Regions from separate parts of the Paenibacillus sp. CR_12 genome, predicted to be linked through region 2. Evidence: riboswitches for the same ligand, from Rfam matches in the RefSeq annotation. Region 2 holds a riboswitch; each other region holds the start of a gene.

Region 1 (7,912 bases), on a different contig from region 2:
GATGTCCATGTCGTAGATGCCCCGAAGAACATTGCTCTGAATGATGTTCTCGGTTTTCCCTTCGCTTTCAATCGCTCCGTCCTTCAATGCCACGATGTAATCCGAATAGAAGGAAGCGAAGTTGATGTCATGAATCACGATCACGATCGTTTTGTTCAGGTCGGCGACAAGCTTTCGGAGAATCTTCATAATCTGTACGGAGTGTTTCATGTCCAGATTGTTCAGAGGTTCATCCAGCAGGATATACTCCGTGTTCTGGGCGATGACCATCGCGATATAAGCACGCTGGGTCTGACCGCCGCTGAGCTGATGAAGATATTTATGCTGCATATCCTCAAGCTCCATATAGGAGATGGCTTCATCCACGAATTTCTCGTCTTCCGCGTTCAATCGGCCTTGGGAGTATGGAAAACGCCCGAAGGATACAAGCTCGCGCACCGTCAGGCGGAGGCTGATATGGTTCGATTGCTTCAGAATCGAAACCTTCTTCGCCAGGTCCCCGCTTTTCCATTGGCTGACCTCTTTGCCGTCCACCGTAATTTGACCGCTGTCCTTGCCCGTTAGTCTGCTTATCATGGACAGCAAAGTACTCTTACCGGCGCCGTTCGGGCCGATAAAGGACGTAATTTGACCTTTCGGGATCGTAACCGACACGTTATCAACGACTTTTTTGCCGCCATAGACTTTCGATACGTTCGTAACCTGGATCATGCTTTACTCTCCTTTAGTAGCAGGTATATGAAGTAAACGCCGCCGATGAAGTTGATGATGACGCTTAGCGTAGTAGAGAACGTAAACACCCGCTCTACCACCAGTTGACCGCCCACCAAGGCGATAATGCTAATCAGAATGGACGCCGTGATTAAGTGTGAATGCCGGTATGTTTTCATGAATTCATAAGCGACGTTGACCACAAGCAGTCCAAGGAACGTGATCGGTCCTACCAATGCGGTGGCCACCGAAATGAGAACCGCGACAACGATCAGAAGCCTCTTCACAACGTAATCATAGTTTACGCCAAGGTTGATCGCCTGATCACGACCCAGCGACAGCACGTTCAAGTACTTGGCAAACCGGGCAAAATACAGCAGGGTCAGCGCAACGACAATGACGGACAGGATGAGAAGCTCGGTCTTCACATTGTTGAAGCTGGCAAACATCTTGTCGGACACGTACTGGAACTCGTTCGGATCGATCAGCACTTCCATAAAGGAAGACATGCTGGAGAACAGGGTTCCAAATATCATGCCGATCAGCAGCAGGAAGTAAATATTATTTCCTTCCCTCTGAAACAAAATCTTATATAGGATCCCGGCGAACAGGATCATCGCGCCGACATTGATCAAAAAGTTAACATTGCTGCCCAGTTTATACAGCGTGAAGGAGCCGAAGACAAAGATCACGGTCGTCTGGATCAGGATATACAAGGAATCCAATCCCATCACGCTTGGCGTCAGTATCCGGTTATTCGTGACCGTTTGAAACACCGTGGTAGACAGAGCGATCGCCCCGCCGGTCAGAATAATGGCAAGAACCTTCTTGATTCGTCTTGGAAGGGCGTAATCCCAATTGCCGCCAAGATCAATGAACAGAAAGACTGCCACCAGGATGATTGCCGCCGCGGCCAACAGGCCGAGTTTGGCTTTATAAGTCATAAGCCTTTCTCCTCATCAGTAAGAAAATGAATATACCGCTTCCGAGTACGCCCACGGTCAGACTAATCGGAATTTCATAGGGATAAATGATGATCCGGCCAAGGATGTCACAGAACAGTACGAACCCGGCCCCCAGCAGCGCGGTATGCGAAAGGCTTTTTTTCAAGTGGTCCCCTAAGTACAGACTGACAATATTAGGTATGATCAGACCAAGGAACGGAATCACGCCGACGGTCAGCACAACGGAAGCCGTAACCAGCGCAACGATGACCAATCCCAGGTTCACGACTCGCCGATAATGAAGTCCCAGGTTGGTTGCGAATTCCTCTCCCATTCCGGCTACCGTAAACTTGTTGGCAAACAGGTAAGCCAGAATCACAAGCGGGATACTGAGATACAGCATTTCATATTGGCCCTTCATGATCATGGAGAAATCGCCCTGCAGCCAAGCCGACATATTCTGTATAAGATCATATTTGTAGGCAAAGAAGGTCGCGACCGAGCTGACGATGTTACCGAACATAAGCCCTACCAGCGGGATGAAGATCGCGTCCTTGAACTTGATCCGATCCAGTATCTTCATGAAGATAAAGGTTCCTGCCAGTGCGAATACGAATGCCACGAGCATTTTGATAAGCGGGCCGCTTGTCGTAAAGACGAGCATGGCAACCAAGATCCCCAATCTGGCGGAGTCCATAGTGCCCGCCGTCGTCGGCGATACGAACTTGTTGCGGCTGAGCTGCTGCATGATCAATCCGCAGATACTCATGCTGACTCCAGCCAAGATGAGGCTGACAAGCCGTGGAATCCGGCTTACAAGCATAATATGCTGTTGTTGTTCTGTCATCGAGAACAGTTCCAGTGGCGAGATATCTTTAACTCCAATAAATAACGAGATTATGGAGAGTACCACAACGGCTGCGAATAAGTATCTAATCTTCATGGTTCTTCCTTCTATGCGTATGTCTGTCGAAACTCCGGCAGTCAGCAATTCCCCAACCATTCTCATTGAGATTGATTATCAATTGCGTTCTGATATGGATTATATCATTCTCATTCTCAGTCGACAAGTATAATTGAGAATCAAAATCATTTAATTTGTTCATCCAAGTATCATTTGTTCATGATTTGTTCATAATATGGAGTTTCGCAGAGATAAACTTTATATCACCGAGGCTGAGCCGCTTGGATTCGCGGTTCCCGAAATACATACGTATGTAGAAGCTGATTTAATTCTCAGTAACCGGGTATAAAAAATATAAATTAACTTTCCTTCGAAGCGTTGACAATCCCTCTAAGTTATATTAATATGCTAACATAATTATTATTTCTAACTAAACGTAAGTTAATGTGGAATGATAATTCAACGACAGCAATTCAACTCAACATGCATATTTGCTTGAATTAAAGGACATCTTTGTTATCAGGCTTATGCAAACATGATTACATCAGGAGGTTTTTTTCAATGTCTAAAGATTTTTCAGCAGCACTTAAGCATCGCCGTTCCCATTATGCCATCAGCAAAGACCCGGTCATTTCCGACGAACGCATCCAGGAGATTGTTAATGAAGCCGTTAAATATACTCCGTCTTCTTTCAACTCCCAAAGCGCACGCGTCGTTGTACTGCTTGGCGAACAGCATGACAAACTGTGGAACCTGACCGAAGGCATTCTGAAAGAGGTTGTCGGAGACGAAGAGGCTTTCAAATCCACAGCTGAAAAAATGGGTGCATTCCGTGCTGGATACGGCACTGTTCTCTTCTTCGAGGACAATAACGTAGTTGCCGACCTGCAGCAAAAGTTCGCGCTGTATGCCGACAATTTCCCTGTTTGGTCGAACCAATCCAACGGCATGCTGCAATTCGTGGTATGGACGTCCCTCGAGGCAGAAGGCCTGGGCGCATCCCTCCAGCATTACAACCCGTTGATCGACGAGAAAGTGAAGTCCGAATGGAACATTCCGGAAAACTGGAAGCTGATCGCTCAAATGCCTTTCGGCAAACCGGTTGCAGATCCGGGCGAAAAAGAATTTGCGCCGCTTGAAGATCGCGTGAAGGTATACAAGTAAGCCATAGCCGGCCTAAGCCGCCTACCCAAGCCCTGAGGATTGGAATAGGCGGCTTTTTTATGGTGCCCTGCCATTGAAAACCTGCCGGCAAAACGATACAATAACACAGGAAGCAGGCCTTTCGCCTTCTGATCTTCGGAAGTTCTTGGAGCCGGCTTGATACCAACTGCATATTTGATGTTTGGCTGTACTAGGGGTGCCATGTGCTGAGAGACGGCGGACCGCCGTTAACCCTTATCACCCGATCTAGATCATACTAGCGTGGGGAAGTGTAGCATTTATGTTTATTTCTTTGCGTAGGCATAACTGCACTTCTTCATGGGGTGCGGTTTTTTTGCGTGGACTTATACAATGGGGAGGAAAAAAATTTATGAATGAGCTTGTATGCGGAACCAGCCGGATCGTGGGTTGCCGGTTCTCGGTATTTCCCATGACGGATCGGTTCGTGGAAGTGATCACGGATGCGCTTCGTTCCGTGGATTCGGAAAAGGTCTGGATCCAAACGGATGATGTAAGCACTTGTATTCGCGGACGTGCGGAGCATGTGTTTGATGTGACGAGAGCAGTATTCGCTCATGCCGCGGCTAGCGGCGTGCACACGGTGTTTAACGGTACTTATTCTATCGGCTGCCCAGGCGATACGGATGCCGATGCGTATATGAATGAGGATTCGACCCGCTTAAACCACGATATCGGGGAACGCGCCGATATCGAAACGGCCTGCCAATTCGCGCTTTACCCGATGGGTAGCGCCAATTACATGGATGTCATTTACGCAGAAGTGGATCGTGCGAAGGCAGCGGGCACATTCGGTGGAAGCGTTCATTACGCCAGCCGATTGGACGGGGCGTTGTCCCGGGTGTTCGGATCACTCGAAGACGCGTTCCAACATGCGATTCAATCCGACAGCAGCCATCTGGTCATGACCGCGGTGGTTTCGGCCCACAGCCCATCCCCCAAAGCCAAAGCTTAAGGTCCCTTTCCAACAGATAAAGGCCCGGCACGCGCCGGGCCTTTATCAATTGCAGGCAAGAATATTGAAGGTGTTTAAACCCAAGCACTCAAGATGATTACGAGCAGGATAAAGAGAACCAATATAGTTCCTACTGAATTGCCCCATGCGCCGCCGTATGCTCCGCTCATGAAGATCCCTCCTGGATTTAAAAGAATGACGTGAGTTAATCACGTTATTATTTTATTGCTTATGGCGGGCGAGCGTCACGGCTAATGTACCCCCCTCCTTTTTTATGCAGGGCTTATTTATTCCTCATAACCGACCAGCAGCCTGCCTCCGTACGGCCTGAGCGCTTCCTCCGTCACTGCAATAAGGTCCGCAGGATCGTCCTCCCGATAAATCGCCAGAAGCGCTGCCTCCAGTCGATCCCCCATAGCTGGGCTATAGCGGTTGAATAAACGAAACAGCATCTTCCCTTCACCAGTCCACTCCCGGTTTGCCCTCAGCACGAATTCGCATAGAGTCGACGCTATTTTGTGTACAGTAAACCATTTTTCGCCTTCCCTGCGGGGACTTGTCAAGTCCAGCAAAAACTCGGTCAGGATGTAGCGGTATTCGGCAATATCGCTCGACGACAAGGGCATGGGGCCGAAATTCAAATCATTCCGGGCATCCGCCCGCACCTCTTCTCCCTCAGGCAACGAACGCAGCACCGTACCTTCGGCGACCATCCGCTGCAAAGACGGATTCGCCGCCAGCACTCCCTCGTCGAAATATTCGCGATAGGAGGATAAAGACAATATGAATATTTCCGCGATCCAGCCATGCGCCTCGATCGTCTTCCTGCTGAAGTCATATCCGTCCCGTTCAATGACGATGATGTCCAGATCGGATTGTTCATTATATTCACCACTGCTCGCGCTGCCGCCAAGTACGGCAAGCAAGCAGTCGGGATAATTTCGTTGCATGACGCGTATCGCTGCCTCCGTCGGTTCCAGTCTCATGGCCGTTTCCTCCAGTAATTCTCTCATCCGCCACAAAAAAGGGCTCAAAATATTAAATTCAACGAAAACCCCAAACGTACCTGAATCATATGGTAAATAAACGATTACCCGCATTGACGATAAGGAAGAAGGGATAGATGAGATGAATTACATTCACATGCTCTCCAGATTAGGCATGGGCAGTGCCCACCCGGGAGGATTCGAGGCAACCCTCAGAATGCTGAAGAATTATCCCATTCAACCGGGCAGCCGCATTTTGGAGGTAGGGTGCGGAACCGGCAGAACCGCCTGTCATCTTTCGGAGATGGGTTATCAAGTGACCGCCATTGACCTGAACGAAAATATGATCAAAAAAGCCCGCGCAAGAGCCGAAGCCATGGGTATGGACGTGGAGTTCCTGCAGGCGGATGTATGCGCGCTGCCTTTCGAAGACAACCGGTTTGATCTGATCATGGCCGAGTCCGTCACCGTATTTACGGATACCTCGAAATCGCTGCCCGAATATTACCGCGTTCTGGATCGCGGAGGCGTCCTGCTGGACAGGGAACTGCTGCTGGATAAGCCGATGCCGGAGCCGAAGCTTAAGGAGCTGCTCGAATTCTTCGGCATTCCTAATCTGATGATGAGGGAAGAATGGGCGGGGTCCCTTTTGTCTTGCGGTTTTAAGCAGGCTGAATTTTTGGAGTACAACCACTTCAACGAGCAATTAAAGGAAGAGCAAACCCGTCATCTGGATGCGTTTGAGCAGCGCGATAAAGGACTCCTGTTCGATGCTGCGCTCTGGGAAACGCTGTTCAAGCATGACCGCATGATTCTGGATAATACGGATTATCTCGCTTCCGTCTTATTTCGTGCGGTGAAATAATCCGGCTTCATCTCTATGCATCAAGAGGGGATCTGCATATGGCTATGCTTCCCCTCACTCCCATCACATTCAGTTCTTTCGACCTAATTCAACACTTTTTGTCAATTCGTTATATCTAGTTTAGCCCGTCGATGCTATAATCATGGTAAATATATCCTATGTTGTTGAGGAGGACTCATTCTTATGGCATGGTTCAACAGACTCCCTATGTCTCAAAAAATCACCGCAGCCTGTTATCTCATTGCCGCTTTGTTTGCGGTACCCATGCTGCTTGCGTTTATTCTGATGGGTAAAGCAATCATTGGCGTGGTCATCGTCGTGGTACTAACCGGGCTTACTTTTCCTCTTTCTCGCCTCATTGAGAAAACGCTTACGAACTCCTTCGCGGAAATCTCCAGCGTTTCCGCCAAAATCGCCAAAGGCGACTTCACCTTCCAGGTGGAGGAGGTGGGAGGCATGAACGATCTGAGCAGAACCTTCAACAGCATGGTGGACAAGCTTCGCAAAATATTGCAGGAAACCTCGGATATCACCCGTCAGGTGATGACGTCAAGCTCAAGCATCTCGATTAAAAACCAGGAGCTTATTCAAGTGATGAATCAAGTCTCCCTTTCCTCCAACGAGCTGGCCGTCGGCGCCAACGAAATTTCGGAAGACGTATCCGAAATGACGCATTCCATCCGTGAGATCGAAGAGAAGGTCAGCAATTATACGCATTCGACTCAGGAAATGAATACCCGCTCGATCGAAACGCTGGGACTGGTTGAACAAGGAAGGGATTCGGTAGCCAAACAGTCAGCAGGGATGCAGCGAAACATTGAAGCGACAGCCAAGGTTTCAGAATCCATCGATGCGTTAGCCCAAAGCGCCAGGGGAATCACGAAGATTACGGAGACGATCTCCGAGCTTGCCGATCAGACCAACCTGTTGTCCCTGAACGCATCCATCGAAGCGGCCAGAGCTGGCGAGCATGGCGCAGGCTTTGCCGTTGTCGCCCAGGAGGTGCGTAAACTGGCCGAAGAATCTACGTCTTCAACCCGGGAAGTATTCAATCTCGTTCGGAGCATCGAATCGGACATCAAACACGCGTCCCAAAACATCAAAATCAATGAGGAGGTCGTCAGGCAGCAGACCGAAATGATCCGCGAAGCAGAGCTTGTGTTTATGGAGATCGTAAACAGCGTGCAGTATATTTCGGAACAGATCGCCGCTTTCTCCAAGGAAAGCCAGTCCATGCTGGATAGCGCGCAGAGCATTTCTTCCGCGATTCAGAATATATCCGCGATCACGCAGCAATCCGCTGCCGGAACGGAGCAAGTGTCGGCCTCCATGAACGAAGGCATCTCGTCGATCCAGAAGATGGCT
Region 2 (7,912 bases):
ACGGCACTGATCCTGAATCCGGCGAGCCAGCCGGATCATCGCGTCCCCGGCGAGTGCTCCTTGCCCCTTCTCACGGAACTGGACCATGGTTGCGCCTCCAGCCAGTGCTTCCTGCAGGACCAAGCTTGGCTCGACGCTGCAGTTCACGCTGCCGAGCACGAGGTACATCCGCAGATGCCGCCTCATGATCTCGGGGGCCACTCTGCCCGTCATCGCAGCACCTCCTGACGGCGGCGATTGTATGCCCAATGATTGGTCGGCCCCTGCCCCTGCCCCAGGTTTAAGCCGTCCTCAATGGCGGCTTGAATGAATAAGCGCCCGCTCTGAATCGCATCGAGTGCGCTCAAGCCTTGGGCCAGGCCTGCGGTAATGGCCGCAGAGAAAGTACAGCCGGTTCCATGTGTATGAACGGTATCAATTCGTTTGCCATATAAATCTGTGAAGGCCGTACCATCATAAACGATGTCGATGACCGGAAGACTTTCCGGATAACCGTCATCGTTGGAAAAGAGCGGGCGGCCCCCCCTATACTCCCCAGCAGGCATGGCAGTTCTCGTTAGACCGTGCGTCCTTTCGGATTGAGGCAACTCTTCCTGCTGCATACCCGCCGTTATAGCCGGTCCCCTGTCTCTTTCGTGATCCGTACCTTCATCGCTTCCAAGGATTCCCTCGTCATGACCGCCTTTGATCACTACGATCCTGGGCCCAAGAGCATGAATACGTCTCGCCGCTTCTTTGCGATCGTTCATCGTGCGGATTCGCATCCCCGCCAATACTTCGGCCTCCGGTATATTGGGGGTGACAATCAACGCCAGCGGCAGCAAATCTTCTCTTAAAGCCTGCACCGCTTCGCTTTGCAGCAGCTCCGCTCCGCCCTTGGCGATCATCACGGGATCGACAACGACCTTCCCCCAGCCGAATGCCCGAATCCGGTCAGCAACCAGCCGAATGATCTCGGCGTTGAACAGCATGCCCGTCTTCAATGCATCTACCCCGAGGTCCGATCCAACCGCTTCAATCTGCTCCGCAGTTGCTTCGGGCGGCAGCGGATATACGCCGTGAACCCCCAAGGTATTCTGCACCGTGATCGCGGTAATCGCCGACATGCCGTACACGCCGAGTTCCTGGAAGGTTTTCAGATCGGCCTGTATGCCGGCGCCGCCACCGCTGTCAGACCCGGCAATCGTCAGGGCACGGGGTATGCGAGCCTCGCTCATCGCGTGCCTCCGGCAGCCGCCGCTCCCGCTTCCAGCACAGCGGCATACCCTTCCAGCGATCCTGGATGAAGCTTCGTCAGCTCGTCCAGGAAAGTTATCTGGAAGCTTCCCGGTCCCAGATCTGCCGTTCGCTCAGCAGCTTTCGCCGCCGCGGCCCCATAGAAGGCCAGACCCGCCGTACCTGCAAGCAGCAGGTTTGCTTCCACCGCGGCAAAGGCACCCAGCACCGAGGTCAGCAGGCAGCCTGCGCCGGTCACCTTCGTAAGCAGAGCATCCCCTCCGGTAATGATGCGCACTTCCGTTCCATCGGTAATCACGTCCTCTTCACCGGTAATGGCCACGATCGTGCCTAACTCGCGCGCCGCCCGCACGGCCAGCTCGGCATGATTGCTGCCTGCGCTATTGCCTGCGTCTACGCCCTTGATCTCGCGGACCTCCCCGATAAGGTGAGCGACTTCAGCCGCATTTCCGCGCACGAGCGAAACCTTCACCTCGCTTAGGATCCGCAGCGCCGACTCCGTCCGAAAACGGGTCGCTCCCGCGCCGACCGGGTCCAGCAGCACCGGCACGCCATGGGCATTCGCCGATTGCCCCGCGATAATCATCGCATCCACCAGCTCGCGGTTCAGCGTGCCGATGTTCAATACGAGCGCGCCCGCGATGGCGGCCATATCCGCCACTTCCTCCGGCGCGTAAGCCATCACCGGCGACGCGCCCAGCGCGTACAAGCCGTTAGCCGTAAAATTCGTAACCACCACGTTCGTCATATTGTGAACGAGGGGGCTCGTCTGCTGTACCTTCGTCAAAAGCGCCGAAACCTCTTTTTCCCATGAATGCATTTATATCAGCCTCTCTTCGCTATAATGGAATTCCATGTGCTTGTGATCATTGCTCTTACAGCACCGCAGCCTCCAGCTGCACCGGCCACTCCTCCTGCTTATAAGCCATGTCCCAGAACAGATACTCCAGCTGGCAGCTCAGCATGAAATGCTCCCTCATCCGTTCCCGCTCGGCTGCCGTCGCACGATCCGCCCATGCATCGAGACGGTCGCGGAATTTGGCTGTCGCGTCTTCCCCCCGGTTTCCGTAGAAAGAAATCCAGTCGTAAAACGGATGGGAGGCATCCGGCTTCACCTCATTCAGCAGCTTGCGGCCAATCTCCAGGTACGTCCATGGGCACGGCAGCAGCACGGCCATAATCTCCCCCAAACTACCCTCATGCGCCACCGTCAGCATATGACGGATGTAATGATGCGCGGACGGAGCCAGCGGATATCCTTGAAGCTCTTCATAGGTCACCCCGGCGGCTGCGCAAAAATTCTGATGCGGGTGCACCTCGCTGTGCAGAATGAATGAAATCTGTTCGTTAAAGGCCGCAATCTCTTCACGGCTGATCGATTTGGATATGGCTATTCCGTATATCCGCATGTAGGCATTCAAATACTCAAAATCCTGCTTCACATAGTGAATCAGCTGCTCCCGCTTCAGATTCCCCTCGGCAATGCCTTTTACGAAGGGATGATCGAAGATTGCTTGAAAAATGCCTCCCGCCTGCTGACGGAGCTCTTGCGTGAAACTCATCTTTGTCCCCACCTCCAACATATTGAAGAGCAGGAAGTCCGTAAGACACGACTTTTCAGACAACGCTAAAAAGCCGCCCCGAAAACTGGAGCGGCTTCGTCAACAAGCCCGGGTGCGCCAAAAAAACGCACCGAGACCTCATATTCGAAGGCTCCACTTTCCTACGCTAGTACGAACTAGATCAGGTTCAAAGGGTCCAAGATACGCTCTTGTCTCAGCCGCCAACGGCTCCCCTAGTGGACTTCCTATTCTTTTGTCTAATACTGTACATAGGTTTGAGGGTGGTGTCAAACGTTAACAGTTTGTGGACGGAACCTCAAGCTCGAACCTTCCTCCGACCGCGTGATTGTGACGATGTACCGTGGCGGCTGTCTTTTCGCAAGATAAAAACGCAGGCTACCCCAAACTCATTCCGGAAACACTGACGCTCGGCTGTCATATATGCCCCTGCATAATGAGTGCATAAGCACAATTCAAATAAATGAAATTTAAAGGAGCGAGCGTATTTATGACGTACCGACCGAAAACGGTTAAACCCATTCCGGATGGCTACACCTCCGTGACGCCGTGGATCATCTCAAGAAACTCCGCAGCGCTGATCAATTTCCTCAAACAGGCATTCCGAGCCGAAGAGCTTGCGCGCGTCTATGTTGGCGATGGTGTCATCGGCCATGCCGAGGTGCGAATCGGGGATGCCGTCGTCATGATGTTTGACGCAAAGCCGGAATGGCCGGATAGCCCGGCATACCTCCGTTTGTATGTTGAGGATTGCGATGACGTGTATCGGCAAGCGCTGGCCGCAGGAGCGGTCTCGGTGACGGAGCCAACGACCTTGTTCTTCGGCGATCGGGTGGGACGGGTACGGGACCCGTTCGGCAACTTATGGTGGGTACAGACACGAATGGAGGACCTCACTCCGATGGAAATGGAACAGCGTGCCCAAGACCCGGAATACATTCAAGCGATGACCTATGTTGCAGGGGCGGAGATCGTGGTGAAGATGTCGTAAAAAGTTACCGTGAAGCGAGCGTTATTACAGGGAGGACATGGGTGGATTCGGTGTCCCAGGGGTGTGCATGGATGGCGCCGACCAAAACAACTTAGAACACCATAACTTAGAGTAGCTTTGGGTTAGAGGTAGAATCCGGTATATAGTTGGTGCTACTACTGGTCTTGGTACTACTACTGGTCTTGGTGCGACCGGTTGAGGAAAGCGGACTGAAGATACGTTATTTAGCTGAAAAGGCGTAATTTTTGATGGCTAACGGACACCAGATACGTTATTCATAGAATATGATGGCAAAAGGACAGTCTATTGCGGAAATAAGGGATCCTGTGTCCGTTTGATCTGAGAATCGCGGGTTAATCAGGGAAATAAGGGACCCTGTGTCCGTTAACAGGTCATGGTTAGCGGCATGATGCCCGGAGTTGGTTAGGCTGTACTGGCGAGCGATGTGACATACAACTGCATACCGGCGGTACTTCGACGTAGCGATGTTACCGACGCGCGATGTTAAAAAAGGAGGCATCCCAAAAGATCCCAGATCTTTCGGGGTGCCTCCTTTATCCGCTTGTTCCCAGCATCTTCCGCTATACGATGATACTAGCTTTCAGCATCCGTCTTCATCCCTTACTGAATGCCGTAAAACTCCTGCAGTTGGTCGATCATCAGGTTGGCCGCCAGGATGCCGCCCGCCGTATTCCAGATCGCGTCATCCACTTTGTGGGCTTGACCGTTCTTCACAACGTTCAGGTTCTTCCACAGCGGATCGTTGATCCATTCCTGCTCGGTCTGGTTGGCGCCGCCATCCCCTGTCTCATAAGTGAAGTAGAACAGTCTGTCGGCTTCCACCTCAGGCAGACGTTCCTTCGTGATCTCGTCCACGAAATCGTCCTTGGCGTTCTTGGTCATGTCGTTGCGGGCAATGCCGATTTTATCGAAAATAACGCCCGAGAACGTATTGGTGTGGTACACCCGCGTCTTGCCTGCCATGAAACGAACCACGGAGACGGTTTCGTCGACCTTGCTTCCAGCCTTCTCTTTAAACTCCTGGATCCGCTTGTCGTAGGCAGCCAAGAGTTCTTCGCCTTCCGACACTTTGTTCAGCGCCTTGGCATACAGTTCAAAATTGTTCTGCCACTCGCCGCGAAGATCCTCGGCAAAAACAGTCGGCGCGATCGCCTTCAATTGCTCGTATACTTTTTCCTGACGCATCTTGTTGCCGATGATCAGGTCAGGCTGCAGACCCGCGATCAGCTCGATGTTCGGCTGGCTCTCTTCCCCGACAACGGTAACGCCTTCCATCTGGTCTTTAATATGCGGATACCAAGGATCCCCCGTCCAGGATCTAACGGCACCTACCGGCTTCACGCCCAAGGCCAGAAGCGCCTCGGTTCCTTCGTTCGTGAGGACGACGACCTTTTGAGGCGTTCCTTTGATCGTTTCCGTCCCCATGGCATGCGTAACTTCATACGATTCGCCGCCGGCAGCAGCGCCGCTGTTGCCCTCTGCGGTATTCGTCGTGTCGCCGCCCGCGTTGCTTGTCCCTTCTTGCGCCGGGCTTGCTCCGCACCCCACGAGAATCACGATCATGATCAGAGCCAGCAAGCTAAACTTGAGGCCTCTTGCCCGTTTCTTTGCCATTCCTGTTCCCATTCCTATCTAAATCCCCCTTGTGTCATATCCCGCTATTTGAAAACCATTATCAATCACTGATTCAAAACTATAAAGGGTTTCGTGAAAAATATCAATATATTTGTGAGAATGATTATCAAGCTCATTGACAGATACCGTCCCTTCACCTAAAATTCATATGAACTTAATTATTCATGGACTTAAGAAAGTGAGCATATATGCGCGTATTCGGACTATTGATATCGCTATTGGCGCTGGCCGCTGCCGTCATGGGCAGCATCGCATTCGGAGTAACGAACATCCCTCTTTATCAGGTATGGGAATCGTTCACTCACTTTAACGGAAGCAACGAACATCTGATTATTCTCACGGCAAGGCTTCCTCGAGCGCTAATTGCCGTCGCCGTGGGGGCGTGCCTTGCGGTTGCGGGTGCGCTCATGCAGGTCATCACGCGCAATCCGATTGCGTCGCCAAGCACGCTTGGCGTGAACTCCGGCGCGGCTTTCTTCATTATTCTGGCATCGGGCTGGCTGGGCATTGGCGGACTTCAGTCCCTTACCTGGGTCGCGTTGATCGGAGCCGCCGTCAGCGGCGGTATCGTATTCTTCCTCGGCAGCATCGGCAGGGACGGCATGACGCCGGTCAAAATCACCTTAGCGGGGGCTTCCATGGCCGCTTTCTTCCACTCCCTGACCCAAGGATTAATGCTCTCCGACGGCAAAATGTTCGATCAGGTGCTGGTATGGCTGGTCGGTTCGGTAGCCGGACGCGATTTGAACCAGCTAACCGCCGTATGGCCGTACATGGCCGTTGGCATGCTGGCTGCGCTGCTGCTGGGACGACATCTGAACGCCCTCTCCATGGGAGACGACATCGCTCAGAGCCTCGGGCAAAAAACCGCACTCATCAAGCTGTTAGCTGCTGCAGCCGTCATCCTGCTGGCCGGCGGCTCCGTAGCGGCGGCGGGACCCATCGCATTCGTAGGGATCATCATCCCTCATATCGTTCGGTATTTAATAGGAAATGATTATCGGTGGATACTACCTTACAGTGCGGTGTTTGGCGCACTCCTGCTGGTGACGGCCGATCTCGGCTCCAGATACATTGCCATGCCGAAGGAAGTCCCTGTCGGCGTGATGACTGCAATCATCGGGGTGCCGTTCTTCGTGTACATAGCCAGGAAAGGAAGGCGAGCACAATGAGTAAACACCGCATATTCCGTTCCCGGAACGCCAAAGTCTCGTTTATGCTGGAGCGAAGAACCCTATGGGTGTGCCTGATCCTATTCGTGCTTTGCATTGCAACCATGATTATCAGCACGGGAACCGGCAGCCAGTTTGTTTCGCCGCTGCATGTCGTCAAAGCGTTATTCGGTGACGCTCCCCCGATGGAGCAGGTCATCGTCATGCAGCTAAGGCTGCCCCGTATTATCATTGCTGTGCTGATCGGCGCGGCTCTCGCGGTGGCGGGGGCTATTCTGCAAGGCGTCATCCGCAACCCGCTTGCTTCTCCGGATGTCATCGGCATTACGGAGGGAGCATCGCTGGGGGCGGTTCTCTTCATCTTCATATTTACGGGCGCCGTATCCATCCATTGGATGCCGCTCTTCGCCATTCTCGGCGCTTTTTTCATTACCGGACTGCTGTATGTGCTTGCCTGGAAAAATGGCGTATCGCCACTGCGACTCGTCTTGATCGGAATCGGGGTATCGGCCGCGATCAAATCGATCTCCTATATGCTGATCATCTCCGGACCGCTGCAGCTGGCGGACCGTTCGCTTACCTTCATGGCGGGCAGCATTTACGGCATGTCCTGGGATAAGGACGTAATGACCTTGCTTCCTTGGGTCGCCGTTCTTCTTCCGCTAACCTGGCTGCAAGCCAGAAATGTGAATATCCAGGCCCTTGGAGACGACGTGGCCAGCAGCACGGGCGCGCAGGTTCAGAAGCAGCGGCTGATTCTGATCGGACTCAGCGTTGCTCTGGCCGGAGCGGCCATCTCGATTGGCGGCGCCATTGCTTTTATCGGATTAATGGCGCCGCATATGGCCCGCAGGCTCGTGGGACCCAACTTCGGAAGCGTGCTTCCGGTCAGCGCGCTGATCGGTGCGATTCTGCTGCTCGTCGCGGACCTGGTGGCACGGACGGCCTTTCTGCCGCGCGACGTGCCGGCAGGCGTATTCACCGCCGCGATCGGCGCGCCGTTCTTCCTCTACCTGCTGTATCGTAACCGCAATCGATTCTAGAACCGAAAGGAGCTAAAGCGTCATGAATACGCTGGAAGCAAAGGGATTGGGTCTGTCCTACGGGGGAGACTTTATATTCGAAAATCTGGATTTAACCGTGCCTATAGGTAAAATCACCGTGTTTATCGGCAGCAACGGCTGCGGCAAATCCACTTTGCTGCGCTCCATGGCCAGGCTGCTGAAGCCTCAGCGAGGCTCGGTTGTACTAAACGGGGCCGACATCGCAAGCCTGTC
Region 3 (7,912 bases), on a different contig from region 2:
GCTTAGCTCTTTTTTTCCGACCCATCCACTGCATCACATTCAGCAACGCCAACATGATCACAACAATCAGCAGAACGGCAACCACTAAAATTCCCCCAAACGGTAGCCGATGCCCCACAGCGTTTTGATGTACTGCGGATCGGAGGGCTGATCTTCAATTTTGTCGCGCAAACGGCTCATATGCACATTAATGACATTTTCATCGCCGAAATAGTCGTCATTCCAGACGGATGTGAAAATGTGCTGCTTGGTGAATACCTTTTTCGGATTCGTCATAAACAGCTTTAAGATTTGCAGTTCTTTGGCCGTCAGCTTGATCTCCTGGCCGTTTTTGGTCACGGTCAAATGATCCAGATCCATCTCTAGTTCATGGACCCGGATGATTTTATTTTGCTCAGTTGGGGGTGCTATTACATAAGCCGTCACGCGGCGGATAGCGGCCTTCACTCTCGCCGTCAGCTCAATCATCGAAAAAGGTTTCGTAATATAGTCATCCGCGCCAAAACCAAGGCCGAGCGCCTTGTCCACTTCCCCATCCTTTGCGGATACGATCAGTACCGGCACATGGCTTTTCTCCCTGATTTTTTTAAGAAAATCCATACCGCTGATCTTGGGCAGCATCATATCCAGCAGTACGAGGTCATAATCTCGCTTCGCAAACCGCTCGAGCGCCTCCTCTCCGTCTTTGGCAAGCACCACCTGAAAACCTTCCATCGTCAAATAGCTCTCTACCATCTCGCCAATCGAGCTGTCATCCTCTACAAGAAGTATGTTCGAAGCCACGTCATTCACGCCTTTCTTTTTACGTCCATAACTCTAATATACTGGAAACAACGGCCCCAAGGTATATTCAGATTCATCTTCAAATAACCGCTCAAACTAAAATAACCCCACAAACTGATCTGTTGCAGCCTTGCGTACCGCCGAGTGTCGCATGAAGCACGTGTACAAAAATACAAATCGAAGGCTGCATGACCTCATCTTTTAAATGTGAGGGATGCACAATGGACGCTATTTTAGAACGTTGTTGCGGTCTGGACGTTCATCAAGCTAGGTTGTTGCTTGTGTTTTAACCGGCCCCTTTGAATCAAAAGTCGAATCAAGCAGTTAAAACGTTTGGAACGACTACAAACGAACTGTATCAGCTGCGGGATTGGCTTCAGTCTCACCAGGTTTCCCATGTTGCCCTGGAAAGCACCGGGGTACTTTGGATTCCCGTGTGGAACATTCTGAAGGGGAGTTTCAAGCTTGTTCGCCCTCAATGACCGGACTGGTGCGTCTTCGGTTGATCCTGCGCATGCGCGCTGCCGGATAAATTGAGCAGCACAACGCCTGCGATGATCAGCAGAATCGAGAATACCTTGAGCCCGTTGATCTGCTCCGCAAAGAACATGTAACCGATCAGCGTAATGATCATGATCCCGAGTCCCGACCAGATCGCGTAAGCCACGGATATTTCAATCTGCTTCAGGCTCAATGTCAGGAAGCTCAAGCTGCAAATATAGAACACGACCAGCAGCACGCTTGGCAGCGGTTTGCTGAATCCTTCCGATAGCTTCATGTTCAGTGTGCCCGCCACCTCGAACAGAATAGCCAAACTTAGATAGACCCAATGCATAATCTCAAGACCCCTTCCGTTTCTCAGCGGCAATGCCGAACAATAAAATATCCATGACGGACTGCAGCAGCTCCCCCAGCGGCAGTTGATGCTTCACCGTCGCCCTCGAATCGTAAATCTGATGGAGCGACCCAAGGTACAGGTCGATGAACAGCGGCATATGAATCCGTTTGATGCTGCCCTCGGCCATGCCCTGCTCCATGAGCTCGGTGACAATGCCCCATTCTTCCCGGAAAAAGGTGTCCAGCTTCTCCCACTGCGGATAATGCGACCGCTTCAGATCCGGCAGCATCCCCAAATCCATCTTCTCCATCTCCTGAGGCAGGCAGATCAGGATCTGATGGATTTTCTCCAGAACGGTAAGCGTCTCGTCCGCCGCAATTTCGCGTTCGCGCTGCTGGATGTGACGAATCATCCCGTCAATGATATGCTCAACGATTTCTTCCTTGGATGAAAAATGCTCATAAATCGTCCGTTTGCTAATCGCAAGGCCGCGGGCCAGATCACTGACCGTAAACGTAAACCCCTGCCGCTGAATCAAACGGATCGTTTCATTTAATATTCGCTCGCGCAAGTGACCAAACCCTCCTTCTGGTACTGCAAATACTTTATCGGTACCAGAAGTATTATAACGCCTCAATCAGCATAAAATCCAGACATGATTTTTAAATTAACAGGATAGAGTACACCTTACATGCACTAGGATCGCAAGAGGATACATGGAAAACCTTCAAGGACCATACTTTCTCGGAAGCTGGATCACATAGAACGGACGTTTTATCTTGCGAGGTAAGCAAGCCAGACCCTCTGGAGTTATCAACAAAAAAAGAGCCTGCTTACAAGCCGTAAGCAGGCTCTTGTCCGGAGAACAACGGTTTAATCAAACCGCACGTCGCCAATGCCGAACCAAGGAAAATATCCGGCCGCCATATAGGCGCAGCAGGCGGCGGCTGCCAGTAAACCGACGACCAGAAGATCGTAGCGGGAATATCGTGACGGGTAATAATACGTTCGGGCCTTCGCCCGGTCCCCGTCAAATTGCTTCGCCTCCATCGCAGCAGCCACCCGGTGTGCCCGGCGGATGCTTTGCGCCAGCAGCGGCACCACATACATGCCTGCACGGTTCACCATGCCGCGAACTCCCCGAATCGGGCGGACTCCCCGTACCTTCAAAGCCTGGCGGCGGATCACATATTCCTCCCAGACCATCGGCAACAGCCGGATCGAGGCCATGAAGCTGTACGCATACTTCGGCGCCAGCCTCAGCTTTTGCATCAGGCTGTAGAACAAATCCACCGAGGACGTTGTCGTCACGAGCAGCAGCCCTTCTGACGCAAAGGCAATCCCCTTAAAGCCCAGATGCAGTCCCCGATAGAAGCTTTCTTCCGATACCCGGAACAATCCCCATTCCCACCAGATCGTCTCCCCCTTACCGAACAGCATCATGGAAGAGGCGGACGATATGAAGGCAAGCAGGAACGGAATGAAAAACAGCAGCATCTTCCACGGCTTCACCCCGCTGAGCACCACGAGGCAAATCATAAAGATAAAGGCCTGATACATGACGAAATCAAGATCATGGGTCAGCACCGTCATAAAAAACAGCGCACAGATCAGTCCCAGCTTCACCACCGGATTCGCCCGGTGCAGCCAAGTGATCCGCACAGGATTCCATATATTCATGCGTTCACCCCCGTATGGAGATGACCGGATGCAGCCAGCGTATCCCGCGACGCATCGGTATGATTCGCTTTGCCCGTCTCCCGTCCGGATTCCGTCCCGCTACACCAGCGCGGGGAAGGCAAACTTGACGTCAACCGCCCTTCCCGAATCTCCCAGATGTGCGTGGCCGCCCGCTGCGCGATCTCCATTTCATGGGTCACCATGAGAATGGCGGTTCCGGAGCGGCGCAGCCGTTCGCACATCTCCAGAATCGCGAACGTGTTCCGCGCATCCTGTCCGAAGGTCGGTTCATCCAGGAGCAGGACGGCCGGCTGCCTTGCCATGGCCGTGGCAACGCTCAGCCGGCGCTTCTGGCCTGTCGACAGCTGGTACGGGTGCCTGTTATCCATGCCGTCCAGCCCAAAGCGTTCCAGGCAGCGGTCGGCCCGTGCCTTCGCTTCTTCCGGCGGCATATGGTCCACCAGCAGCGAGTACATCACCTCATCGCCGATACGTTCCGTCAGAAACTGAAGCTCCGGATTCTGAAACACGAATCCGATTTGGCGCAGCTGCCGCTCTCTCTTCTTCCGCACTTTCCTGCGCTTGCCCTGGATGACCTCCTCCCCGCAGAGCACATAGGTCCCTTCGGCGCGCAGGAGCCCCATCAAACTGAGCAGCAACGAGCTTTTGCCTGCGCCGTTGGGCCCGATCACCGCAATGAAATCTCCGGGGTATACCTCAGCCGAAGGAAGAGAGACGACCGGTTTCTCCCATCGCAGTCCCCGGAAATCATCTAACCGAATGACAGGCTCCCCAAGGTGGGCATACGATGAGTCTCCCTTAGGCATGAGACTTCCCAGCTCATCGCCTGGCGCGTCTACCGGAGCAAACAGCTCCCTTCCTGCCCGAGACTCCGCATAATCCTCCCAAACGCCGGGATACCAGATGCCATACGCCTGAAGCTCGCTCGCATATTCGGCGAATATCGCTGCCGGCGGACCATCGCCCAGAATGGCGCCATCCGGGGTGAACAGCACCACGCGGTCCACGTATTGGGCCATTTCTTCAATCCGGTGCTCCACGATAATCAGCGTACGCCCTTCCGATACGGCCTTCACCGCTGACCAGATTTGCTCCCTGCCTTCCGGGTCGAGCAGGGCGGACGGCTCATCGAGGAACAGCACCTCCGGCTCCAGCAGAAGGGCCGAAGCCAGCGCAAGCCTCTGCTTCATCCCCTGCGACAGATGACCGATCGGCATATGCAGCTCCTGAAGGTCAAGCCCAACCTCATGCAGGACGGCTTGCATTCGCTCCTTCATCTCGTCGCGGGGAACGCTGAGGTTCTCCAGCACGAAGGCCAGCTCTTCATCCACGTACGGCATGCAGAACTGGGTATCCGGATCTTGGAATACATATCCCCAAGAGCGAGGCACCAGCTGGGCTTCGCATTTCATCGGCACCTCCGTGGCGCGGGGAATCATCCCGCTAAGCACCTGAAGCAGCGTGGATTTGCCGCAGCCGCTCGGACCGAGCAGCAGCACCTTTTCCCCGCGGGCAGCCGAGAAGGACAAGTCCTTAAACATCAAACGCTCCTCGCCCGGATACTTCAGGCGCAATCCCTCCACATGCACGGCCTGCTCCGTAACCGCCTCCGCGGTTGAAGACGAAACCAAGCGGGCGGCGGTTTTAGACATGACGCGGATCATCCAGTGCTTCATAATCCTTCTTGGACGCAGGGCGCAGCAGGGATGTGACGCCCGTACGGTCCAACGCTTTGGCCAGCAGCAGCATGAGCAAGCCGGCAATGACGGCGCCGCTGAGAATCCGCATGCCATACTTGGCGAGGAACATCCAGGTCTGAAGATCATCGGTATAACTGTAATAGAAGTCCATCACCATCGAGCCGACCGCCGCGCCGGCCCCGGCAATCGCCACCGTCCACGCCGAGGTGCTCCGGTAACGGAACGCCGCGAATACCAATTCCGCGCCCAGCCCTTGAATGAGACCGTACAGCAGCAGCGTCAGTCCCCAGCCGCTCCCGAACAGCACTTCCACGTGGGCCGCCGCCACCTCCGCGATGATGGCCACTCCCGGCTTGCGGATCAGCAGGTAAGCGAGCGTGGCCGCTGCGAACCACATGCCGTATAACAGTTCATCCGCTTCGAAGAACAGCGGTTTCAGCAGATTGTAAACCGATCCCCAGAAATGATAAATGACGCCAAGCACCAGCGATACCAGCACCGTCACCAAAATATCGCTTAAACGCAGCCCTTTTCTAGGCTGTACCCCCAATTTTTCCTGCACTGACGTTCCCATAACAACACATTCCCCTCTCCACCGCTATTTTTGTATAAACACAACAAAAAACCGTCTGGAAAAACGCGCAGACGGAAAAATAGGCCCTATGTAGGCAGGGTCGGATATTCTCTACGCTGGCATTACCCAGTTCAGATTAACGGTCAACAGCGGATAGCAGCTGCAATCTCAGCCTGATTCACTCAAGCCCCCGTATTCCCTATTCGGTTTCATGTTAATCTTAAAATACACATTCGTTCCCCAATTAGCAAGAACCTTTTTTCAAAAATGGCTATTTATTGATTTCCGGCTCATTCTATGTCAATATCAGAGTGATTGGCTTTTCCACCAACGTTTTATTGCCGACACCTATGCACAAAGGAGAATGACATGGCTAAACAATTGCTGCGTCTGATGACCGAGCTGTCCTCCCGCAAGTGGCTGTCCCGCATCATGGGGCATTGTTCCCACAGCCGGCTGAGCCGTCATCTAATACCTGCATTTATACGAATCTACCAAATCCCGGCGCATGAAGCGGAGAAGGAGATCCACGAATACCGTTCGCTGAACGAATTCTTTTCCCGCCGGTTAAAAATAGGCCTCCGCGCCATAGACGACACCGCCGATGCCATGGTAAGCCCCGTCGATGCCACGATCTCGGCGATGTGCGCCGTCAACGCCGGCACCATCCTCAGCGTCAAGGGACAGGATTATACCCTGAGCGAGCTGCTCGCCAAGTCACCGAGAATGGAGAATTATATCAACGGTTATGCATTCGTATTGTATTTAAGCCCGACCGACTATCATCGCATACATTCCCCGGTAACCGGCATTCAAGCGGAAAGCGAGCATTTGAAGGGCCGGGTATACCCCGTGAACGATTTTGCGATGACCCATATCCGAAACGTGCTCAGCCGCAACGAGCGCCTCATTACCTACATTGCCCATGAATTCGGCGAAGTTGCAGTCGTGAAGGTCGGAGCCATGAACGTAAGCAGCATCCGTTATGCCGACGAGAGCGTGAAGAAATACGACATTGGCGACGAACTTGCGTACTTTGAATTCGGCTCTACCGTCGTGCTCTTGACGGAGAACGGCACATTTACACCCCGCGGTGACTTGGAACCGGGCTCCAAGGTGAAGATGGGAGAACTGCTCGGTTTGCTGCACCCTTCCACGGCCCGAAAAGGGTAATTCCTTTCACCTTCCAAGCATGCGCTATAAGCTAAGTCCATGAAACATTCGATGGATGAAGGATTACCGCCTGCTCAGCAGCCGGTAAATGATCCGCTGAAACAGCCGATCCGGCAGCAGTCCCTTGATCCGCGCGGTCAGCCGCGTGCCTCGGGGCAGCGTATAGCGGAACCTCGGTTTGGTCATGGACGATATGCTTGCCACAAGACGGGCTACTTCCTGCGGATCTCCGCTTTCCCTGGCCGTCCGCTCGGAATAGTCCAGCACGCCCTTCAGCAGACCGCTGTAGGGTGATCCTTCCTTGACCGCCAGCTCCCCAAAACTCTTATTCCAGATCGGCGTGCCGTAGGCACCGGGCTGGACCAGCACGACATCGATGCCAAAGGGCATCAACTCCATGGACAGGCTCTCGCCGAACCCCTCCAACGCAAATTTGGACGCCGCATAGGGACCATAACCCGGAAAGCCGACCCTGCCGCTAATGCTGCTCATGAGAATGATTTTGGACCGTCCGGTCTTGCGCAGCAGCGGGAGCATATGCTGCGTCACCGATACGGTCCCGAAGAAATTCGTCTCCATCTGCTTTCGCCAGCCCCCCAGCGGCACTTCCTCCACCATGCCGCCCACCGCCTCGCCGGCGTTGTTCACCAGCACGTCCAAGCGGCCGAACTTCTGCTCCAGCGCCAAAGCAGCAGCCTTGACCTGCTCCTCGGCACATATATCCAATCGGAAGATGTGAATACGCCCGGTAACATCTGCTTGTTCAGCCTGAGCCAACAGCTCTGCTGCCGCCTCAGGTCTCCGAAGACCCGCGGCCACGTCATAACCTGCTTTTGCCAGCTCCAGACTGATCAGCAGTCCGAACCCGCTTGACGCGCCCGTGACCAGCGCAACCTTCCCTGCTCCCGCCGTTACCATCGGATCACCGCCGGCTCCGTCGATGCCACTTTCTCCTTCACACCCGTCACCCTTCCTATATCCAAAATGCCTAATCTGTTTCGAGCTTTGCTCTTAAGCGCTTTATGTATATTCCCAATATATCAAATGTTTGCAATGCAGTCCGAGTCCTGACCTATAAAATTAATCCCAATAAAAAAGGGAGCTTGTCAGCTCCCTTTTGCGTGTTTCCAGCGAAATGCGTAT

What was found. Region 2 has a riboswitch for thiamine pyrophosphate ahead of tenA (thiaminase II). Riboswitches for the same ligand answer to the same signal wherever they lie in the genome.
Region 1: another riboswitch for thiamine pyrophosphate. It lies ahead of RB297_RS10030 (YkoF family thiamine/hydroxymethylpyrimidine-binding protein); the one in region 2 lies ahead of tenA (thiaminase II).
Region 3: another riboswitch for thiamine pyrophosphate. It lies ahead of RB297_RS28005 (ECF transporter S component); the one in region 2 lies ahead of tenA (thiaminase II).

Annotation. Positions count from the first base shown of each region.
Region 1 is NZ_JAVFHO010000002.1:1,376,818-1,384,729, forward strand. It holds gene RB297_RS10010 (iron ABC transporter ATP-binding protein) at 1-711, opposite strand, end outside; gene RB297_RS10015 (iron chelate uptake ABC transporter family permease subunit) at 708-1,655, opposite strand; gene RB297_RS10020 (ABC transporter permease) at 1,645-2,598, opposite strand; gene RB297_RS10025 (nitroreductase family protein) at 3,121-3,723, shown strand; TPP riboswitch at 3,906-4,008, shown strand; gene RB297_RS10030 (YkoF family thiamine/hydroxymethylpyrimidine-binding protein) at 4,094-4,696, shown strand; gene RB297_RS10035 (hypothetical protein) at 4,771-4,866, opposite strand; gene RB297_RS10040 (nucleotidyltransferase domain-containing protein) at 4,984-5,682, opposite strand; gene RB297_RS10045 (class I SAM-dependent methyltransferase) at 5,825-6,547, shown strand; gene RB297_RS10050 (methyl-accepting chemotaxis protein) at 6,731-7,912, shown strand, end outside.
Region 2 is NZ_JAVFHO010000003.1:517,025-524,936, forward strand. It holds gene thiE (thiamine phosphate synthase) at 1-213, opposite strand, end outside; gene thiD (bifunctional hydroxymethylpyrimidine kinase/phosphomethylpyrimidine kinase) at 210-1,217, opposite strand; gene thiM (hydroxyethylthiazole kinase) at 1,214-2,056, opposite strand; gene tenA (thiaminase II) at 2,112-2,798, opposite strand; TPP riboswitch at 2,940-3,043, opposite strand; gene RB297_RS14510 (VOC family protein) at 3,307-3,807, shown strand; gene RB297_RS14515 (ABC transporter substrate-binding protein) at 4,429-5,454, opposite strand; gene RB297_RS14520 (FecCD family ABC transporter permease) at 5,652-6,635, shown strand; gene RB297_RS14525 (FecCD family ABC transporter permease) at 6,632-7,678, shown strand; gene RB297_RS14530 (ABC transporter ATP-binding protein) at 7,701-7,912, shown strand, end outside.
Region 3 is NZ_JAVFHO010000011.1:85,994-93,905, forward strand. It holds gene RB297_RS27975 (sensor histidine kinase) at 1-85, opposite strand, end outside; gene RB297_RS27980 (response regulator transcription factor) at 85-783, opposite strand; gene RB297_RS27985 (DMT family transporter) at 1,259-1,618, opposite strand; gene RB297_RS27990 (TetR/AcrR family transcriptional regulator) at 1,623-2,192, opposite strand; gene RB297_RS27995 (energy-coupling factor transporter transmembrane component T family protein) at 2,495-3,301, opposite strand; gene RB297_RS28000 (ABC transporter ATP-binding protein) at 3,298-4,974, opposite strand; gene RB297_RS28005 (ECF transporter S component) at 4,967-5,596, opposite strand; TPP riboswitch at 5,688-5,800, opposite strand; gene asd (archaetidylserine decarboxylase) at 5,966-6,769, shown strand; gene RB297_RS28015 (SDR family oxidoreductase) at 6,833-7,687, opposite strand.